Regions from separate parts of the Pseudoalteromonas sp. 120-MNA-CIBAN-0494 genome, predicted to be linked through region 2. Evidence: predicted binding sites of a transcription regulator. Region 2 holds the regulator's gene; each other region holds the start of a gene.
What was found. The regulator sigma-54, encoded in region 2, starts transcription at its own class of promoters, with help from an activator protein. The targets are predictions, from matches to a motif close to GTTGGCACGNNNNTNGNNT.
Positions count from the first base shown of each region.

Region 1: the regulator sigma-54 is predicted to act here: its motif matches at 2,512-2,530, upstream of flgJ (flagellar assembly peptidoglycan hydrolase FlgJ).
Region 3: the regulator sigma-54 is predicted to act here: its motif matches at 3,026-3,044, upstream of AAEY55_RS01275 (P-II family nitrogen regulator).
Region 4: the regulator sigma-54 is predicted to act here: its motif matches at 2,619-2,637, upstream of AAEY55_RS00955 (EF-hand domain-containing protein).

Region 1 covers NZ_JBEOOE010000004.1:92,798-98,319, reverse strand. Annotated here, with positions in the region: gene flgG (flagellar basal-body rod protein FlgG) at 1-633, shown strand, start outside; gene flgH (flagellar basal body L-ring protein FlgH) at 650-1,333, shown strand; gene AAEY55_RS04855 (flagellar basal body P-ring protein FlgI) at 1,346-2,440, shown strand; gene flgJ (flagellar assembly peptidoglycan hydrolase FlgJ) at 2,568-3,563, shown strand; gene AAEY55_RS04845 (FlgK family flagellar hook-associated protein) at 3,565-5,522, shown strand, end outside.
Region 2 covers NZ_JBEOOE010000002.1:134,861-140,382, forward strand. Annotated here, with positions in the region: gene lptA (lipopolysaccharide transport periplasmic protein LptA) at 1-345, shown strand, start outside; gene lptB (LPS export ABC transporter ATP-binding protein) at 342-1,067, shown strand; gene AAEY55_RS02345 (RNA polymerase factor sigma-54) at 1,137-2,630, shown strand; gene hpf (ribosome hibernation promoting factor) at 2,657-2,944, shown strand; gene ptsN (PTS IIA-like nitrogen regulatory protein PtsN) at 2,949-3,401, shown strand; gene rapZ (RNase adapter RapZ) at 3,423-4,268, shown strand; gene AAEY55_RS02365 (HPr family phosphocarrier protein) at 4,312-4,584, shown strand; gene mgtE (magnesium transporter) at 4,732-5,522, shown strand, end outside.
Region 3 covers NZ_JBEOOE010000001.1:273,412-278,933, reverse strand. Annotated here, with positions in the region: gene AAEY55_RS01285 (S10 family peptidase) at 1-1,290, opposite strand, end outside; gene AAEY55_RS01280 (diguanylate cyclase) at 1,642-2,907, shown strand; gene AAEY55_RS01275 (P-II family nitrogen regulator) at 3,089-3,427, shown strand; gene AAEY55_RS01270 (ammonium transporter) at 3,437-4,666, shown strand; gene mrcB (penicillin-binding protein 1B) at 4,843-5,522, shown strand, end outside.
Region 4 covers NZ_JBEOOE010000001.1:204,258-209,779, forward strand. Annotated here, with positions in the region: gene AAEY55_RS00935 (type 1 glutamine amidotransferase domain-containing protein) at 1-129, shown strand, start outside; gene AAEY55_RS00940 (rhomboid family intramembrane serine protease) at 243-836, shown strand; gene yghU (glutathione-dependent disulfide-bond oxidoreductase) at 910-1,749, shown strand; gene AAEY55_RS00950 (hypothetical protein) at 1,825-2,280, opposite strand; gene AAEY55_RS00955 (EF-hand domain-containing protein) at 2,293-2,571, opposite strand; partial or broken gene AAEY55_RS00960 (response regulator) at 2,781-3,460, opposite strand; partial or broken gene AAEY55_RS00965 (ATP-binding protein) at 3,469-4,919, opposite strand; gene AAEY55_RS00970 (hypothetical protein) at 4,919-5,449, opposite strand; partial or broken gene AAEY55_RS00975 (YHYH protein) at 5,459-5,522, opposite strand, start outside.

The DNA of each region.
Region 1 (5,522 bases), on a different contig from region 2:
GGCGGTCGCTCATCGCAAGATACCGAAATGCCATCAGGTTTAATGCTAGGTGCTGGTGCCAAAGTGGTAGCTAACCAAAAAAACTTTTCGCAAGGTAATATGCTAACCACTGAAAATTCACTGGATTGGATGATTTCTGGTTCAGGCTTTTTTGAAGTACTGCAGCCAGATGGCAATATTGCTTATTCGCGCAACGGACAATTTACCACCGATGGCGACGGGCGAGTTGTAACCTCGGGTGCCGGTTATGTAGTTCAGCCTGAAATGAACGTACCCGACGACGCGCAATCAATCACTGTATCGCAAGACGGTGAAGTGTCTGTACGTGTTGCAGGGCAGGCCGACAACGTGGTTATTGGACAAATTACCATTAGTGACTTTATTAATCCGTCGGGCCTTGAGCCTATAGGGCAAAACCTTTACACCGAAACTGCAGTAAGTGGTGCGCCGGTGCAGGGTAACCCAGGGGTTGATGGGCTAGGCACTATTATTCAAGGCTCACTAGAAACGTCAAACGTAAACGTAACCGAAGAGTTGGTAAACCTAATAGAAACCCAGCGTGTTTACGAAATGAACTCAAAAGTAATTTCGGCAGTTGATGAAATGATGAGCTACATCAATCAGCAATTATAATATTTTAGAGGTTATTATGCGCAATATTATATTATTTGCAGCGGGTACTTTATTGTTAAGTGGCTGTGTGTCTACACAAAATAGTGACGTAGTACAAGACGACCCTTACTACGCACCCATGTACCCAGAACCCAATGTTGAACCGGCAGTTGCTAATGGCTCACTGTTTAATACGTATTTATCGAACGACTTATACGCCGATAAAAAAGCACTGCGTACCGGCGATATAATTACGGTTAAATTGCAAGAATCTACGCAAGCCTCTAAAGCGGCAAAAACAGAAACTGATAAACAGTCAGACGCAAAACTTGACCCCGTTATTGGTTTAGGCGGATTACCGGTAAATATTGGCGGCGACAGCATTCAATTTGGTATTGGCAGCGACGCGTCATTTAAAGGCGACTCAAAATCAAATCAGTCAAATAGTTTAGCCGGTGATATATCGGTAAACGTAATGCGTGTTTTACCTAATGGTAATTTAGTTATTCGCGGCGAAAAATGGCTAACGTTAAACTCGGGCGAAGAATTTATTCGTTTAGAGGGATTAGTAAGGCCAGAAGATGTAACTGCAGACAATACCGTACAGTCAAATAGAATTGCTAATGCACGAATTCAATATTCGGGCAAAGGGCAAACTCAAGAAGCGCAAAGTGCCGGTTGGCTAACACGCTTTTTTAGTAGCTCACTTTTTCCTTTTTAGAGGACATTCATTATGAATGTATTTAAAGTTTTTTGTTTAATGGTGTTACTTGGCTGGCAACTTCCTGCCATGGCCGAGCGCATTAAAGATGTGTCTATGGTTGAGGGCGTACGCTCAAACCAATTAGTAGGCTATGGCCTAGTTGTTGGCTTACCTGGTACGGGCGAGCAAAGCCGATTTACCGAGCAAAGCTTTAAAGGCATGTTAAACAGCTTTGGCATTACGCTACCGGCAAGCTTAAAACCAAAAATTAAAAACGTGGCTGCGGTTGCAGTGCATGCAGAGCTACCGCCTTTTAGAAAGCCCGGGCAAACTATAGATATTACCGTATCATCTATTGGTAGTGCAGGTAGTTTACGCGGTGGTACTTTACTACAAACCTTTTTAAAAGGGGTCGACGGCAACGTATACGCTATTGGTCAAGGTAGTTTAATTGTAGGTGGTTTAGGCGCAGAAGGGCTTGATGGCAGTAAAGTCGTTATAAACACGCCAACAGTGGGGCGTATTCCAAATGGCGCAACCGTTGAACGCGCAGTTAAAAGCCCATTTATGCAAAACGACTATATTACTTTTAACTTAAATCGCCCAGACTTTACTACCGCCAAGCGATTAGAAAAAACCATAAACGATTTAGTAGGCCCAAATAGCGCCCAAGCACTCGATGCAGCGTCTATTAGAGTGATTGCCCCAAGAGACGCCTCGCAGCGCGTGTCTTATTTATCAACGCTCGAAAACCTAGAGTTTACCCCAGCAGATACAGCGGCAAAAATTATTGTTAACTCGCGTACCGGTACTATTGTTATTGGTAAAAATGTAAAGCTGCAACCTGCGGCTATTACTCACGGTGGCTTAACAGTAACGATTGCAGAGCAGCTAAACGTGTCGCAGCCTAATGCTTTTAGCGATGGCGATACCGTTGTTACCCAGCAAAGTATTATAGATATAAAACAAGACGACTCACGGGCATTTGTATTTAACCCCGGAGTGAGCCTAGATGACCTAGTACGCGCTATAAACGAAGTAGGCGCCGCACCTGGCGATTTAATGGCAATACTAGAAGCCCTAAAAGAAGCTGGCGCAATAAACGGCCAGCTAGTTGTAATTTAAAACAACGTAATGCTATCGGTGGTCAGTTTTAAAAGCTGGTAACCGATGGCATCTTGCTTAACACCCTTTCATCTGGCTCAATTTTTGCATTGCTTTATACATTATTCATTATTGTGTCAAAAAGCTGATGGAAACAAATCACCTCGATAAGCAAAACTTTTTTGATTTAGGTAACTTAAACGCTTTGCGTAAAGACGCCCTAAACAGTGGCGACGCGTCTAGTGATGCCTCAAAAGCAGCTCTCAAAAAAGCAGCGGCACAATTTGAAGCCATATTTACGCAAATGTTGCTTAAAAGTATGCGCAAAGCCAGCGAAGCCTTCGAAGACAAAGAAAGCCCATTAAATTCAAGTAGCGTAAAGTTTTTTGAAGAAATGCACGATCAGCAACTCTCATCAGAGCTCTCGTCTAATGGTTCATTAGGGCTTGCCGACTTAATAGTGCAGCAACTCTCTCCTACGGCAAAAAATTACACCCCAGCTTCAGTACTCAGAACCAGTAACGATCTTTTAAGCGATCAGCGTGCTGGCATAGAGTTGCCACAGCAACAGCGTAAAAAAGCCGTAACCGAGCCTGTAGATAAAAGCACTATGAATACCGAAAAGCCAGAAGTAGCTAAGCCAAACTTTGAAACGGCCGAAGAGTTTGTAAGTTCGGTATGGGAGCATGCTAAAACAGCGGCTAAAAAAATTGGTTTAAACCCAGCCGTTATGGTGGCTCAAGCAGCACTTGAAACCGGTTGGGGTAAGCATATTATTAATAAAAGCGACGGTAACAGCTCAAATAACTTATTTAATATTAAGTCAGATAAAAGCTGGCAGGGCGAAAAAGCCAACAAAGTAACCTTAGAGTTTGAACAAGGTGCTGCAGTTAAAAAACAAGCCAGTTTTAGAGCTTACGACTCAATAAAAGACAGCGTAAACGACTTTGTTGATTTTTTAACTCAAAACCCACGCTATCAACAAGCATTACAAAATACCGGCAAACCGGCAGCGTTTTTAGACTCATTACAACAAGCCGGTTATGCAACAGACCCAAATTATGCGGATAAAATAAAGCGCGTACTTAACAGTAGCGAGCTAAAAAATATTGCAACAAACGTGATCCGCCAAGGAGTAAAGTAACATGTCGTTTAATTTATTAAACATTGCTAATTCAGGAATAAGAGCAAACACTGATCTGTTGCAAACAACCAGTAAAAATATTAACAATGTAAATACCGACGGCTATGTGCGCGAGCGTACAGAGCATGGCACCATGATCGACAATCAAGTTGGCAAAGGTAATACCTACAGGTTACTTAATGAATTTGCACAAAAACAATTAAACCGAGACACCTCAAATAAAACGTTTTTTGATCAGTTTGTAAGTGAAGCAAACCGGGTCGATACGTTATTTTCGCAAAAAGCGAATAGCTTATCGACCGGTATTAATTCGCTATTTAATAACGTGCAAGAAGCGCTTAATCAGCCATCGTCAACGGTTGCACGTTCGTTAGTAATGACTAACGCCGACAGCTTAATAAGCCAAATGGATAGATTGTCGGGAATAGTGCTGGATCAAAAAAATGTTGTAAATGAGCAGCTCGAAATATTCTCCGATGAAGCCAACACCTTAATTCAAAAAATAGGATCGTTAAACCAACAAATAGCAGGTGTTAATGGTACTAACAACGCATCTGCTGCAAGCGGCACATATAACGAGCGCGATAAAGCGATTCGCGATTTATCAGAGTTAATCGACATTGAAACGCTTGACGGCCCCAATGGTGAAAAACTTGTTTTTATGGGCAGCGGTGAAGCGGTTGTAATGCAAAATGGCTCGTTTAACTTATTTTCGATGCGCGGCGACCCCGATCCAAATTTTAAAGAACTGCGCTTAGATGTAAATGGCGGCAAAGCTGTGCCGCTTGAAGTTGATGCTAGTAAATTAAAAGGCAAAATAGGTGGTTTACTTGCCTTCAGAGACGATATTTTAGTACCTGCGCAAAATCAAATAGGCCAAATGGGCTTAGCGTTAGCAGATGCATTTAATCAGCAAAATCACTTGGGAATGGATGCTAACGGTAAATTGGGCGGCGATATATTCAATATACCTACGGCAAAAGGGTTTGCCTATCAAGCTAACACCGGCGGTGCGGGTGTTAGTGCAACAGTAGAACCCGGTAAAGGCAGTAATTTACCAGCCAGTGATTTTATTGTGACTTATACCGCAAACCCAAACGAAGTGAGTATTCAGCCAGTAGATAATAAAGGCGAGCCATTAGGCGCCGCTACAACAGCAACATTTGTTGGCGGTGAAATTAACTCGGCAAATAACCCAGGTGTTGATTTATTTGGTTTGCAGTTAACTATGGCTGGTGCAGGTAATGAAGGCGATAAATTTCAAATTAAGCTCAATTCAGAAGCCGCAGCAAATATTACCCTCGCCACTGGGCGCGGTGAAGACCTAGCGTTAGCATCGCCAATACGCACCGCCGATGACATAAATAACACCGGTAGCGGCGCTATTTCTGCTGGCAGTGTGAGTAGTGTTACCGCTGGTGGCTTTACAACTACCACTCCTCCTGCACTCGCTAATGGAGATATAACCATTGTTAAAGCAGCGGGTACAAATGATTACTTAATTAGCGATGGAAACGGCGCTAATGTGCCAATTACTATTGCACCACCAGGCAAAAATGTTTTAGCTGGCCTTGGTGCTCCTTATGACGGTTATGGTTTTGACTTTGATATTGAAGGCTCGCCAGCCACAGGCGATAGCTTTACGTTAGAGTTTAACAAAGGCGGCTTTGACGATAACCGCAATGGCTTAAAGTTAGCCGAGTTACAAAACGGTGACTTGGTGCGCCAAAATGTTGTTTCAAGCTCAGATGCCGATAACCATAAAACGTTTAACCAAGCGTATGCCGGATTAGTAACCGACATTGGCGTGGTAACAGGCCAAGCTAAAACAAACGGCGCAGCATTCGACGCACTCGCACAGCAGTCAGAGGCATGGTACGAGTCGTTATCTGGGGTAAACCTTGACGAAGAAGCAGCTAATTTGCTGCGCTTTCAGCAATCTTACGCGGCTTCAGCTCA
Region 2 (5,522 bases):
GATCGTTTAGAAGTACATAAGCGCGACGAACTTGGCGATAATAAACAACTATTAATTGCCACGGGCAGCCCTGCATATTTTGAAGAAAAGCAAGCAGATGGTACTGTCATGAGCGCCAGCGCTAACGAAGTACGTTACGATGTAGCGAAACGTTTTTTAACCCTGGTAGGAGATGCAAACATTTCTCAAGCTGGGCAAAAAATTACGGCTAAAAGCATCACCTACGATATAGAGCAACAGCTTATAAGTGCTGAAAAAGATGAAAACTCAACTGATCGGGTACACACTATTTTAGTGCCTATAGACGTAAAAAAAGAACAAAAACTCAATAAAGGTCAGCCATGAGTACATTAAAAGCAGAGCTATTAGCAAAAAGCTATAAAGGCCGTGAAGTTGTTAAAAATGTAGGACTTGAAGTAAAAGCTGGCAGCATTGTTGGTTTACTTGGCCCAAATGGCGCAGGTAAAACCACTACCTTTTACATGATTGTAGGCTTAGTTCCTAGCGACAAAGGTAAAATATTAATTGATGATAACGATATTACCTTACTTCCTATGCACAGCCGTGCTCGTTTAGGTATTGGTTATTTACCACAAGAATCTTCTATTTTTAGAAAGCTCACTGTGTATCAAAATTTAATGGCTATTTTAGAAACGCGTAAGCAACTAAATAAACAAGCCAGGGAAGAAACCCTAAATAGTTTGTTGGACGAATTTAGCCTGCAACATATTCGCGACAGCTTAGGTATGGCGCTATCTGGTGGTGAACGTCGCCGCGTAGAAATAGCACGTGCTTTAGCTGCAGATCCTAAATTTATATTGCTTGATGAGCCCTTTGCTGGCGTGGATCCTATTTCAGTGCTCGATATTAAAAAAATTATAGAACACCTTAAAAATCGTGGTATTGGCGTACTAATTACCGACCACAATGTAAGGGAAACCCTTGATGTTTGTGAAAAAGCCTACATTGTTTCTCATGGGGAGCTAATTGCATCTGGTACTCCTGAATTTGTATTAAACGATAAAACAGTACGTGATGTTTATTTAGGCGAGCAGTTCAAACTGTAATATTTATGTTATTACTATAAGCATCTGCTAAGATTAATCATATCAATTTATAAGGATTGTTAGAGATAAATGAGGCAATCATTACAGCTGCGCATGGGCCAGCAACTTACAATGACTCCGCAACTGCAACAGGCTATTCGCTTATTGCAGCTTAGTACCTTGGATCTCCAGCAAGAAATACAAGAAGCACTTGATAGCAACCCATTACTTGAAGTTGATGAACAAGATTACACGGAAGAATCAGCAGGTAAAAACGAGCAAAAAGCAGATGACATTACTGTTAGCGCCTCTGCTGACGACACCCCAAGCGAGTATGAGCAAGATAGCGGTGAAGCACTAAATAAAGACACCATAAGCGACGACATGGCCATGGATGTATCATGGGATGAATATATGAGCGCAGCGCCTGCCTCTTCATCAGGGCCAATGCCTGAAGATGAATCTATTTATCAAGGTGCATCAACCGAAACCCTGCATGAATACTTAATGTGGCAATTACAGCTCACCCCTTTTAGCCCTACCGACGAAGCTATTGCCATAGCTATCGTTGAAGCCGTAGATGACTCTGGTATTTTAACCCTCAGTTGCGAAGACCTTTTAGCAAGCTTTAACCAAGAAACTGACGACGAACACGAAGTAGAACTAGATGAAATAGAAGCAGTGCTAAAGCGCATTCAATTATTTGATCCTGTTGGTATTGCAGCTCGCAGCTTGCAAGAATGCTTATGCATTCAATTAAATCAATTTGATAAAGACACCCCTTATATTAACGAAACAAAAATGGTGTTAACTGATCATATCGATTTACTCGCTGCTCGCGACTATCGTACGTTAATGAAAAAAACTAAGCTCAAAGAAGAAGAGCTTAAAGAAATAATGACACTTATTCATACGCTTAATCCTAAGCCTGCGGATACTATTGTCAGAGAAGAGTCTGAATACGTTATACCTGACGTGTCTGTTAAAAAAATAAAAGGCCGCTGGGTGGTAGAGCTAAACCCAGATAGCATGCCAAAAATACGTGTTAACAGCCAATATGCGGCTATGTCTCGTACAGTAAAATCCAGCGGTGACAGCCAATTTATTCGCTCGCACTTACAAGAAGCTAAATGGTTTATTAAAAGCCTAGAAAGTAGAAACGAAACGCTCCTGAAAGTAACTAATTGTATTGTTAAGCAGCAACAAGCGTTTTTTGAACATGGCCCAGAAGCCATGAAACCTATGGTATTAAACGATGTTGCCGAAATAGTTGAAATGCACGAGTCGACTATTTCACGGGTCACTACGCAAAAATATATGCACACTCCACGTGGCATTTTTGAGCTTAAGTACTTTTTTTCAAGCCATGTAAGCACCGAAAATGGTGGCGAATGTTCATCAACTGCCATACGTGCCCTGATTAAAAAGTTGATAGCTGCAGAAAACTTAGCCAAACCATTGAGTGATAGCAAGATTGCAGATATATTGGCTGAGCAAGGAATTAAAGTAGCTAGACGGACAATTGCAAAATATCGCGAATCTCTGGCTATTCCCCCGTCGAATCAACGTAAAAGCTTGATTTAAGACGTACAACAAAGAGGAAAATGCTGATGCAACTAAACTTAACTGGTCGTCATGTAGACATTACAGACTCATTAAGAGACTATGTAAATAATAAATTTGCAAAGCTGCAAAGACACTCAGATCACATAACTAATGTGCATGTTATTCTCGATGTAGAAAAATTAAGTCAAAAAGCTGAAGCAACAATTTTTGTAAGTGGCGCTGAGCTATTTGCATCGACCGAACACCAAGATATGTACGCTGCCATTGACTCGTTGATTGACAAACTCGATCGTCAAGTAATTAAACACAAAGAGAAGTTTGCTCGACACTAACACTATGAAATTAAGCTCACTTATATGCCAGGACTGCAGCAAAGCTGTGGTCCTTTTTAATAGTAAAAAAAGAATTTTAGAATTCATCAGTGAACTCGCGCATAAAAAAATGCCGTATTTACCTCAGCAAGATATTCTCACTGCTTTATTGGCAAGAGAAAAGCTAGGTAGTACCGGTATTGGCCGAGGAATAGCAATTCCACATGGCCGTATGAGCGGGGCACAAGAGCCTCTTGCCTTAATTTTAATAAGCGAAACCGCTATTAATTTTGATGCAATTGATAATCGTCCAGTTGATATTTTTGTTGCGCTTATAGTGCCCGATGGCGATAACCAGCAGCACTTGAAAACACTAGCCACAATAGCTGATAAACTAAACGATAAAGAGTTTTGTAAGCAATTGCGTGCGGCAAAGTCTGATGAAGCGTTATACCAAGTTATTTTGGATCAATCCTAGTTACTAATAAAGGGGTGGTAAATGGAATTAATTATTATAAGTGGCCGATCAGGTTCTGGTAAGTCAGTTGCTTTACGTGTTGTAGAAGATTTAGGTTACTATTGTGTAGATAATATTCCGGTAAATTTGCTGCCTTCATTAGTGCGCAGTGTCTCTGATAACTACGATAAAATAGCCGTTAGTATAGACGTGCGTAACCTGCCTAAAGACCAGCAGCAGTTTAACGATATTCTTGAGTACTTGCCCGACTTTGCTAAACCAACGTTATTTTATTTAGATAGCGACGATCAAACGTTAATCCGCCGTTATTCAGAAACACGTCGCTTGCACCCGCTTTCGATTGATTCGCTACCGCTAGATTTAGCAATAAAAAAGGAAAAAGAATTACTCGATGTACTCGTAACGCGGGCTGATCATGTCATTGATACAACCGATTTAAGTGTGCATCAACTTGCTGAATCTATGCGTGAAACCATACTCGGTAAAAAAGACAAACAGCTTATCATTACCTTTGAGTCGTTTGGCTTTAAGCATGGTATTCCCAAAGGTGCTGATTATGTTTTTGATGCGCGTTTTTTACCAAACCCACACTGGGAACCGGAGCTCAAGCCTTTAACTGGATTAGATCAACCAGTAAAAGATTATTTAGCTAGTCATAGTATTGTGCAAAAATTCACTTGGCAAATTCAAACCTTTGTACAAACGTGGTTACCACACCTAGAGCGTAATAATCGCAGTTATTTAACCATTGCTATTGGTTGTACTGGTGGTCAGCACCGCTCAGTTTATTTAGCGCAAACAATTGGTGAAAGCTTTGCTATGTCTCACCCTAATGTAAAAATTCGCCATCGCGAGCAAGAAAAATAATTCAATTTAAATAATCATCTGTTCAGCTTAAGTAGAGTATCTTATGCGCTTAGAAAATACATTTTTAATAAAAAACAAGCTAGGCCTGCATGCTAGAGCTGCTACCGTATTAGCACAATTAGCGGTACAATTTGACGCATCTATTACCTTATTTCAAGATGAAAAAGAAGCCGCTGGCGATAGCGTACTGGCTTTAATGTTACTAGAAAGCAGCCAAGGTAAAGAAGTAAAAGTAGTGTGCGAAGGACCCGATGCAGAGCATGCTTTACATGCCGTTGGCCAATTAATAGCGCAGCGCTTTAACGAACAAGAATAGTAGGCACTTTATTTAAACCAAGTAAACGAGCTAAAATATAGGGTTAGTGAAACCTTAAGCTAGTTTGGCTAAAAAAAGTAAGATAAACTGAACGAAGTTAATGACTAACTTCTTCCCTAACGTTATAAAAATAAATTAAGGACGCCAATGCCCGAAACTTTCGAACAAGACTACCCACTACAACAATTACAACAAGTGACCAAGTCACTCAATAGTGGTCAGTTTGTTCAAGTTAGGCGCATGCTGGCAAAAACAGCTCCTTGTGATACCGCACTTTTACTAGAATCATCACCGCATAAAGTTCGTCGCCTGCTCTGGCAATTAGTTGATCCAGATGTACAAGGTGATGTTCTTGAAGAACTCTCTGAAGATGTACGTTTAGGCATTATTGCCCAAATGGAACCTAAGCACATTGCTGCTGCCACTGAAGACATGGGCCACGATGACTTAGGTGAAGTACTGCGAAGCCTGCCTGACACGGTTTATAAAGACGTGGTTAGCGCCATGGACATTCAAGATAGAGAACGTGCTACGCAAGCACTCTCCTATCAGGAACGCTCTGCTGGCGCGCTGATGAACACAGATACAGTAACCATTCGCCCTGATGTAACCCTAGATGTGGTACTGCGTTACATTCGTCTGCGCGGCGAACTCCCTGAGGGTACCGACGACCTTTACGTTGTCGATAAGCATAACTGTTTTTTAGGCGCTTTATCGTTAAGTACCTTACTAACCAATTCGCCCGAAAAAATTGTTCACGACCTAATGGATGAAGACTGTGAGTCTATTCCTATTTCGATGGATGAAAGCGAAGTGGCGCAGTTATTTGAACGTCATAACTGGATATCAGCCCCAGTAGTTGACGACAACGCCCAGCTACTTGGCCGTGTTACTATCGATGACATTGTTGATGTAATTCGTGAAGACGCAGAGCATCA
Region 3 (5,522 bases), on a different contig from region 2:
CTTTAAATACGGGTTTTGCGCCATAGCTAAACGCAAGTTTTCGCCGGTGTTATTACCGCTTCTATCCCATGGGTGCACATTACCAAACAGGTTATATTTAATATCTGTTTTATAATTTAGCTCTTCACGTAAGTAATGATTAATAGCGGGTGTGAAAGAGTGTAACCACGACGTGAGTTCTGCCCAGTAATCAGGCGACTCGCCCGCATCGCGTTTATCAATACCTAAATAACGCGAGTCTAAGCGTCCTACCATTTGGCCGCGGTCACGTAATAGCTCTTTCCAAAAAAACTGCGTTGGAATATCTAAGTTATTTTGCTCTACAAAGGTTTCAGAAAGCCCAGCATATTGCGCCATTTTTTTAATTATGCGGCGCTTTTCATCATCTGCAATAAAGCCGCCTTTAGCCAGTGCGGGGATCAGTTCGTTAATTGTAAACTGCTCAACTTCAGGCAGTAACTCGTCTAGGTCTTTAGCTTGTAAGTTGGCATTTAATGCTTTGTGATACCAAGCTGTAGCGGCAAAGTAAGGCAGGCGGTTAGCTGCTTTAATTGGGCCGTCGCGCTTAATGCCAATATCGGTTGGTGAAACCAATACTACGCCGTTAATGTACATCCATTGGCTATTTTGCAGTTCATGGGCAAGGCCCGATACACGTGTTGTACCGTAGCTTTCGCCAATTAAAAACTTAGGAGAGCGCCAGCGCTCGTTTCTGTTTACAAAGGTATTAAGCCACTCAGCGAGGTACTTAATATCGGCTTTTACGCCAAAAAACTGCTCTTTTTGCTCAGCTTTAGAGAGTAATTTACCGTCTTTATCTTCAACTACGCGAGAGTAGCCGGTGTTTACCGGATTTACATATACAATATCGGCAATGTCGAGCACTGAGTAAGGGTTGTCTTTAACCCCATATGGTTGAATAGGGTAGCCTTCATCATCAATTTTTAATACGCGAGGGCCAGTATAAGCAAGGTGCATCCAAACCGATGCCGAGCCAGGGCCGCCATTAAACGAAATAAGCAAAGGGCGCTTTGCTCTGTCATCTACCTTATCGCGGGTGTAGTAAGTATATTGCAAGGTTGCTATAGCATCGCCTTTGTCATCCCAAACAGGTTGCGTACCGGTTGCAACCGTATATGAAAAGCGCTGATTATTAATTTTTGCTTTGTGCTCAGTAACCACTTTGCTGTCGATATCAATACGACGCTGGTTATTATCGGCAAAGGAGGCACTACTAAGTGTTAAGGCAATGGCGGCAATAGGTAAAAAAATACTTTGGCTAAACTTCATGAATGACCCTTTTTTATTGTTAATGTTCTATTAAAAGAAATATTCAGTAAAAAAACAAAAGTATTGAGACTAGTTGCCGATAATAGTGGTTGAGTAAATAGAATGTGTAAAAACTTAGCTTTTAACGCCTTGTATCGCTCTTTATTCCGATCGTAATGAAAGTAATGTATATTCGCATTTATTTATAAGTAACAGCTTAAATAAGTGAGATTTACTTTAAAAAATAGTGGCAAACCGACAGGGTGTGTAATTTGCTTTTTAATAAATTTAAAATCTCATTAAAGGCTTTAAATTTATGATGAACACATGGTTATAAAACAAGTAATCAAATTAGAAGTAAAGAGAAGCCCTATGCAAAGACTGTTGATAGTTGAAGATAGTAAAGTAGTACAACAAGTCCTTCGCCATATATCTGCACAGTATCTTGATGTTGCCATTGATTTTGCTTGGTCTTTATCTGAGTGTAAAGAGTTTGTAAGTAAGCACAGCTATACATTAGCCTTAGTTGATTTAACGCTCCCCGACGCACCAAATGGTGAGGTGGCCAAATATACCTTATTAAAAGGTATTCCTACTGTGGTGCTTACTTCTAAGATGGATGAGTACAAGCGCCTGCAAATGTTAGAATTAGGCGTAATTGATTATGTGATAAAAGATAACCGTGACTCATATAATTACGCTATAAAATTAGTTGCACAGCTGTTGCGTAACCAAGGCTGTAAAGCATTAATAGCCGACGACTCGGTTTTAAGTCGTACTTTAATGAAGCAAATGCTAGAAAAACAATTATTTGCAGTCAGTGAGGCGCACGATGGACGCCAAGCATTAGATATGCTCAAAAACGATGCTGAAATTAAATTACTCATGACAGACTATGCAATGCCAACAATGGATGGTTTTGAATTAGTTAAAGCGGTGAGAAACTTTAGAGGCCGTGATGACTTAGCAATTATTGGGTTATCAGGCGCGAGTAAGCATGGTTTATCGGCGCGATTTATTAAATATGGTGCTAATGATTTTTTAACTAAACCTTTTATGAATGAAGAGTTTCATTGTCGTGTATTGCAAACCATGGAGCAGTTATCGTTAATTGCAGACATTAAAGAAAGTGCTTTTCGAGATCATCTTACCGGGCTTTATAATCGTCGTTACTTTTATCAGTATGCTGAAAAACTACTCAAAAATAAAAATCAGAAAAATAGCTTAGTGTTACTCGATATAGATTTTTTTAAAGCAATAAACGATGAATTTGGGCATGACGGCGGCGATCAGGCACTTAAACAAGTGAGTAATTTAATCCGGACTTCATTTTCTAACAGTACAGTGGCACGTATTGGCGGTGAAGAGTTTGCAATTATATTAACGCAAGTAGAAGTTGAACAAGCCGAGAAGTGTTTAAATTTATTTATACAAAAGTTCGCAAGTTACGACTTTACTATCAGTGATAAAACCTTATCAATAACAGCAAGTATAGGCCTAGCCGAATTTCAAAATACCAGTTTAACCGCTGCTATGCGTGTTGCCGATAGAGCTTTGTATCAAGCTAAGGAGCAAGGGCGCAATTGTGTGGTTTTAAATAGTACTTTGCAGCTAGCAGAGGTTACAGCTATACGTTGAGTTAAATACACACGCACCAATCAAGTATTATATATAAAAAAACGCACCTAATTGGTGCGTTTTTTTGTTTTAAATATAAAATATTTTTATAAGTTATTGTTTTTTATTGCCATATATAAATGGCATAAAGCTTGGATTGTATTAACTAAGAAAAACAATAACGTGTCCTAAGGGGACTAAAATGAAAATGATTAGTGCAATCATAAAGCCATTTAAATTAGATGAAGTGCGTACAGCACTCGCTGATTTAGGCATAGAAGGGATGACAGTTGTTGATGTAAAAGGCTTTGGTCGACAGCGTGGTCATACCGAATTGTATCGTGGGGCTGAATACCAAGTTGATTTTATTCCTAAAATTAAACTCGAAATTGCCACTCGTACTGAAAACTGCCAACGCGTAGTTGACTCAATTACGCAAGTTGCAGGCACCGGAAAAATAGGTGACGGTAAGATTTTTGTGTACGACCTAGATCAAATTGTTCGTATTCGTACGGGCGAACTTGATGAAGATGCACTTTAAGGGGGATTTATGGAAAGTACACTGATAGAACTAAAGTTTTCGCTCGACACCTTTTATTTTTTAATTTGTGGCATATTAGTAATGTGGATGGCCGCAGGGTTTGCCATGCTAGAAGCGGGTTTAGTACGCTCAAAAAACACCACCGAAATATTAACTAAAAATATCGCCTTGTATTCAATTGCATGCACCATGTTTTTACTCGTTGGTTACAATATTATGTATGTAGGGAATACCGAGGGAGGCATCATTCCTTCATTTGGTGGCTTAATTGGTACACAAGCCGCTGATGCTGATCACTCTCTAGAATCTGATTTTTTCTTTCAAGTTGTTTTTGTTGCCACGGCTATGTCTATTGTCTCGGGTGCGGTGGCTGAGCGCATGAAGTTGTGGGCATTTTTGGTGTTTACCTTGGTGTTAACTGGGCTTATATATCCTATTGAGGGTTACTGGACTTGGGGCTCTGGATTTTTATCGGCAATGGGTTTTGTTGACTTCGCGGGCTCAGCAATAGTGCATGCAACCGGCGCATCAGCGGCATTAGCTGGCGTATTATTACTGGGTGCACGTAAAGGAAAATATGGTAAAAATGGCGAAATATACCCAATTCCGGGGTCAAACTTGCCTTTGGCAACGTTAGGTACGTTTATTTTATGGATGGGCTGGTTTGGTTTTAACGGCGGCTCGCAGCTACTTATATCAGATGCAGAAAACGCGACTGCTGTAGGAAAGATTTTATTAAACACCAATGCTGCTGCTGCAATGGGGGCTGTTTCAGCACTATTTGTTTGTAAAGCATTATGGGGTAAAGCCGATTTAACTATGGTATTAAATGGCGCGTTAGCTGGGCTGGTTGTGATTACCGCCGATCCGCTTTCACCTTCACCATTGATGGCGTGTTTATTAGGGTTATTAGGCGGCTCATTAGTGGTATTTAGTATTGTTATACTTGATAAGGCAAAAATAGACGACCCAGTTGGCGCTATTTCTGTGCATGGCGTATGTGGAGTACTTGGTATTATGCTAGTACCTGTGACAAACGCCGAGGCAAACTTGGTAACTCAGTTAATAGGCTTGTTGTGTATTATTGGTTTTGTGTTTATTTCTTCGCTGCTGGTGTGGGCAATCTTAAAGCATACTATGGGCATTAGGGTTACCGAAGAAGAAGAGCTAAACGGTATGGATCAACACGATTGTGGCATTGACGCCTACCCAGAATTTGTATCGGTTCGTAGTAATTAAATTTAAGTTATTGTGTGTTGTCCAAAGCGCTACTTAGGTAGCGCTTTTTTATTTCAGGGGAGGTTAACTTTAGTGCTGCTAAGATGGGTTGTTAATTTACCTTATAATGGTGAACTAGTAGGTGACTATGCTAAGCTCACGTCCGTAAAATAAACCTTGGAATAAATTACATTTAAATGGCTGATAACAAAAAAACACCGACAGGTAAAACCCCCACAAAGCGCAGCGCTAAACCCTCTAAAAGTACACCGCGTAACGGCGCTAAAAAAAGTACAAAAAACAAATCATCAGTTGCTCAGCGATCTTTACTCAATAAACTATGGTCTATTTTTTGGAAACTTAGTTTAGCGACATTTATTGCTATGGCGCTTTATTTTATTTACCTCGATGCAAAAATAACTCGTCAATTTGAAGGTAATAAATGGCAGCTTCCTGCGCAAGTTTATGCACGCTCGATGGCGTTTTACCCCGGGCAGTTCTTATCAAGCCAAGAGGTTATTTGGGAGTTAGAGCGGCTAAACTACTCAGCCGTTAATAGGTTAAGTCGTACAGGGCAATATGTTAAAACTGCCAACAGCATTAAAATATATCGTCGCGATTTTGAATTTTATGACGCGCTAGAACAGGCGCATATAATTGAACTGCGTTTTGGCGGGCAAAAAATTGCTAGTATTAAAGACAAGTTTGGTCGGCGTTTAAACAACGCTAGGCTGGAGCCGGTGCAAATAGCGCGTATAGGTAACGACTCTAAACAAGACCGTGAATTTGTACCGCTGGATAAATTTCCGGCAATGCTAAAAGACACGCTTTTAGTGGTTGAAGATCGTAATTTTTATCAGCACCACGGCGTATCGGT
Region 4 (5,522 bases), on a different contig from region 2:
AAAGGCGGCGACTATCAAAAAACGGATGACTGGGGTGTACTTGTACTCGAAGATGGCCTAGTAATTACCGGTCAAAACCCAGCAAGCTCAGAACTTGCTGCTAAAAAGCTACTAACCAAACTAGGTTAATAACGATTTATAAGTAAAAAGCACAGCATTTAATGCTGTGCTTTTTTAATTGCTTTGCATTAGCAAATACAATTCCTATACTGGCAACTATTAAGCTCAACTAGGACGATTATATGGCAACCAAGCCAACCACACGGTCATTACTAACAAGCAAACGCTTCGCTATTTTTAGTATTGTTACAATTTGCTTTGTGTTACAGCTAATTAATAGCTTACCTGGCATTAATCTTAATGGTTTTGGCATTTATCCGCGCAGCATTAATGGCTTAATTGGCATACTGAGCGCGCCATTTTTACATGGCAGTTGGTGGCACTTTGCCAGTAACATGCTGCCTTTTATGGTTTTAAGTTGGTTGATTTGCCAATACAGCGTTAAGCGTTTTTATAACGTATTTATTTTTACCGCATTAGTAGGTGGTTTTTTAGTATGGGCATTTGGTCGTAGTAATATTCATGTTGGCTTAAGTGGCGTTATATATGGGTTGTGGGGTTTTATACTTTGCTATGGCGTAATTAGACGTTCATTTAAATCCATTGTTATTGCTGTTGTCGTTGCCCTACTTTACAGCGGATTTGTTTGGGGTGTACTACCACAGCGCTTGCATATTTCGTTTGAAAGCCACTTATTTGGAGCATTGAGCGGATTATTTTTAGGCTATAAATTAGCAAAATCCGACAAAATTAAAAGTCAAAAAACTCGCCTTTAATTTATTTTAATGGCCACATTTATTAATACATATATTTTTTTATATGTATTTCATTTAAACAGAGGTTATTTTTATGAGTGATCAAAATCAATACACCCCACCCAAAGTTTGGACATGGGACAGTGAGAGTGGCGGTAAATTTGCCAGCATTAATCGCCCCATTGCCGGCGCAACTCATGACAAAACCTTACCTATTGGCGAGCACGCATTTCAGCTTTATTCGCTTGCTACACCAAATGGTCAAAAAGCCGCTATTATGTTTGAAGAGCTGTTAGAGCTGGGCTTAACCGATGCAGAATACGACGCATATTTAATCAGCATAGGTGATGGTGATCAGTTTGGTTCTGACTTTGTTGATATTAATCCAAATTCAAAAATTCCAGCGTTAATGGATCATTCAACCACGCCGCCAACGCGTATTTTTGAATCGGGCTCTATACTGCAATACCTAGCAGAAAAGTTTGATGTGCTTATACCTAAAGATTTAAAAGCTAAAACTGAATGTCGTAACTGGCTATTTTGGCAAATGGGCTCAGCGCCGTACTTAGGTGGTGGCTTTGGCCACTTTTATAGTTATGCACCCACTAAAATGCAATATCCTATTGATCGTTTCACCATGGAAACCAAGCGCCAGCTTGACGTGCTAAACCGCCATTTAAGTGCAAACGAATACATGGCAGGAGCTGAGTACTCAATTGCCGATATCGCAATTTGGCCTTGGTATGGCTCTTTAGTGCTTGGCGACATTTATGATGCAGCTGAATTTTTAGATGTTGCCTCATACACTCATGTTGTACGTTGGGCTAAACAGGTTTCAAAACGCCCTGGCGTAAAACGTGGTCGTCGCGTTAACCGCACATGGGGACCTGAAGAAGAGCAACTAGCAGAGCGCCACAGTAGTAGTGACTTTTAACCTTGCTGTTATTGATAAACTAAAAAATCAGCTGTAATAGCTGATTTTTTAGTTTAGGTGTTGCCTTATTTATAATTACGCTTTAACACTCAGTATCGAATCACCTTGTGATAAAGCAAACTTTTCTTGAACCGCCGATAAAATAGAACTTTTATCTTCGTCATTTAACTGGCTTGAATACTGCGCTAACAACTCATCTAAATAACTAACTACATCTTTAGTATTTACTTGCTCAATTGAATTTTTAGGCGGTGGTGGCGGGCGCTGACCTTCAGGTCGAGCATCATCACCTATGCTTTTAGCGTCAAACTCCAACTCGCCCATTAGCTCAGCCAACTCTTTTGTTGGCGCTATACCTTGCTCTTTAAGTGCAGCTTGAATACTTAGCGCGTTTTCTGCCGTTAAATTTTCGGCATCGAATTCAGCGAGTGTTTGTTTTACAAAGTCACTTTGTGCTGTTGTTAACTTTGCGGTTTGGCTACTTTGTTGCTGCACCAGGCTTGCAGAATTACTGCTAATATTATTAATCATTACAGTATCCTTTCAACGCTTACGACGAGGTGGTTTATGATCATTTACTTCTTGCTCACTAATTTCGCCATTACCATCTGAATCTATTTCGTCAAAAATTGTTTGTGCGTCTTCGCCGTGTGGTGGTTTTTTAGCGCTAAACTCTGCATTGCTAATTACGCCATCGCCATTGGTATCCATGCTTGAAAAATCAGGTTTAGGTGGTTTGCTATCGCTGCCTCTTGCTGCAACATTTACTGAAAAAGCAACCGACAATAGTGTAATAATTGTAAGTGATGATAAGTGTTTCATGCTCGTAACCTTTTGTTTAATTAATAACAAAAGATTACGCTGTAAAAATGCAAATAATGTGCAAATAATGAGGAAGTTAAAATAATGTATATCGCTAATGCATAAATTTAAAATGATAGCGAAATGCTAATGCGAGTAAATAGCTAAAGTGGCTATTAATTACTTACGTTAACGCATCGTATTATGCTAATTAATCAAACATTTTGTTGTTAATTACACTGCTGTGGATTTACAAAGCGATAACCAACACCATAAACCGATTGAATAACGCTGTCGGTTTTGGTTAATTCCTCCAGCTTTTTACGCAATTTTTTTATATGACTATCAATAGTACGCTGGCTCACAATACGTTGATCGGCGTACATAGTATCCATTAAGCTATCGCGCGAATAAATACGGTTAGGGTTGTTAAACAAGGGCTTAAATAACTGAAACTCAACATTGGTAAGCTCAATACTTGCTGCTTTGTATTTTACACTGTAGGTGCTTTCATCAAGTTGCATAACATTGGTTTTGGCTCAACGTTATTCAAGCGCCTTAAAATAGCTTTAACACGCGCCACCAGCTCCGCATAACTAAAAGGCTTACAAATATAATCATCGGCTCCTAATTCAAGCCCAAGTAATCGGTCAATCTCCTCTACCTTTGCCGACACCATAATGATAGGCACATTAGAGAACTGCCTAATTGCTTTACACAATTCAATTCCGCTTTGACCAGGTAGCATTATGTCGAGCAAAATCACACTAGGCTTGTTAATTTCAAGCCAAGGTAGTACTTCATTACCATGATGTATTTGATGCGTTATGTAATGATGGCTTGTTAAAAAATCGCTTATTAAGTTAGCCAGCTTAACCTCATCTTCTACAATCAGTATTTGCTCTTGCATAGTGTCCTCTAAGCTTTAAATAAGGGTAATTTAATAATGATAGCAAGACCGCCTAAACTAGATTTTTCAGCTTTAATCTCGCCTTTATGACCTTTAACTATGTGCTGACAAATAGATAACCCCAAACCCGAACCGCCCTCTTGGCGATTTCGCGAACTATCTACTCGGTATAAATACTCAAATAAGTGCGATAAATGCGATGGCTCAACCCCCACGCCATTATCTTCAATAATAAGCTGTAAATACATTTGCCCTTTAATACTTATATTACTCGCCGTTAATGAAATAGTAGAGCATTGTGCGTAATGCACTGCGTTCATTAAAATATTATCGAATAACTGTAAAAGGCGTGTTTTATCTGCTTGAACGGTTATATTTTTTGCAGCATTTAATAGGTAAAGCTTTATATTATGTTGCTCAAGTATAACCTGATATTTTTGCTCAATAGTATTTAATAACAATGCCATATCAGTAGCTTGCATAGTGTAATGCATGCCCCCTAACTCTGCGCTATTGAGCATATGCAAATCGTCTATTAAGCGCTTTAAATGCAGGGCTTCGTCGTTGGCCGAGTTTATATTTTTTGCATTTGGCTCGCGTATGCCAAGTAGCATAGCTTCAAGCTCACCAAGCAAAATGCTCATTGGCGTTCTAAGCTCATGAGAAATATTGGCAAGCCAGCGTTTACGTACTTGCTCGTCTTTGGCAGCGTAAATGCAAGCGTATTAAAATCCTCGCTTAACTGCCCTAGTTCGTCTTTTCGATCTAGGGTCAGCTTAGTCTCGTAATTGCCTTGCGTTAAGCGGTGCATACCGTTAGCTATTTGTTTTACTGGGCTAACTAAATGCCGAGATAATAAAAAGGTAACCAGTAATGTAAGCAGTACCGCCGCTAAAGCAATAAACCATAAGTAGTTTGTTTGCTGCTGTAAAAAATCAAGTTCGTAGCCATCAACTAAGCTATCTCTTTTGGATACAGCTAAATAACCAACCGCTTTATTATTCACTGTAATGGCTGTAGTCATATAGTTTAAATTACTTAAATACCTGCCCACTATTCGCTGTTTATTTTCGTCAAGCAAAGCATAATGAGCAATATTTTCAGGAGGTGGTCGGCGCGCGCCTAAAACAATATGCTCGGATGGTGGTGGCCGGCGCATCATTCGCCCTCTTGGATCAGGGCTTTTTGGTAACTTAGATAAAAACTGGCTGTTTTCTAGTTGCGATTCTATAAGCATTCTAAAGTTTTTGTCGCCGCCAATAACTAACTCCCACGAGGGCGTTTTTTGATACTGCTTTGCAAGTTGTAGCGTAAGTGGTTCTAATGCTTTTATCTCTTTTGCATTAACAAAATCAATAACGCCTTGCCCTATACTCCACTGTATAAGTATTACCATCCCTGCAATAACACTAAAGGTAAAACTAAATAGTATTAAAAAAAGTTTATTATGAATTTTCATTAATGCGTATTTTTAACCTTGCTAGGAAAGCTTTCAAATCGGTATGTTATAAACTCTTTGGTTTGGTCGTTAACATACAGCGTAGCAACTATTTTTTTACCTTGAGCGGTCCAATACATATGACCATGATTATTTAAAGTAACCGATACGGTATTTATACCCGTTTTAAATAAGTTAGCAGGTAAATGCAACGCTTGTCCGTAAATTCGCTGTATTTTAACCCCATTAATGTATAAATGAGCATGACCTTGTAAAAAACCGGTGTCTTGGTTTGTTGTCGCAACCATCATTTGTTGCATGTTCATCGTGCCCTCTGGCGGCACAGACAAATCATAACGCTGTGTATCTAAAATTAAGTTATAACCCGACATACTATCTTTTAATAACTTAAGGCTCAGTGCCGGTGTGGGTGCAGCGTTTGGTACTGCAATAGGCATATGGCTATGATCCATCATTTCCTGCTGCGCAAAGAGCTTAAAGCTCAATAGCACAGCAGTAGTTAGGATCAATGCGTATTTAAAATAACGCATAGTTACTCCTTACCTTCTTGGTGGTGGACCCATTGTTTCGCCCGTATCACAGCGACCAATTGAATTATCAGCT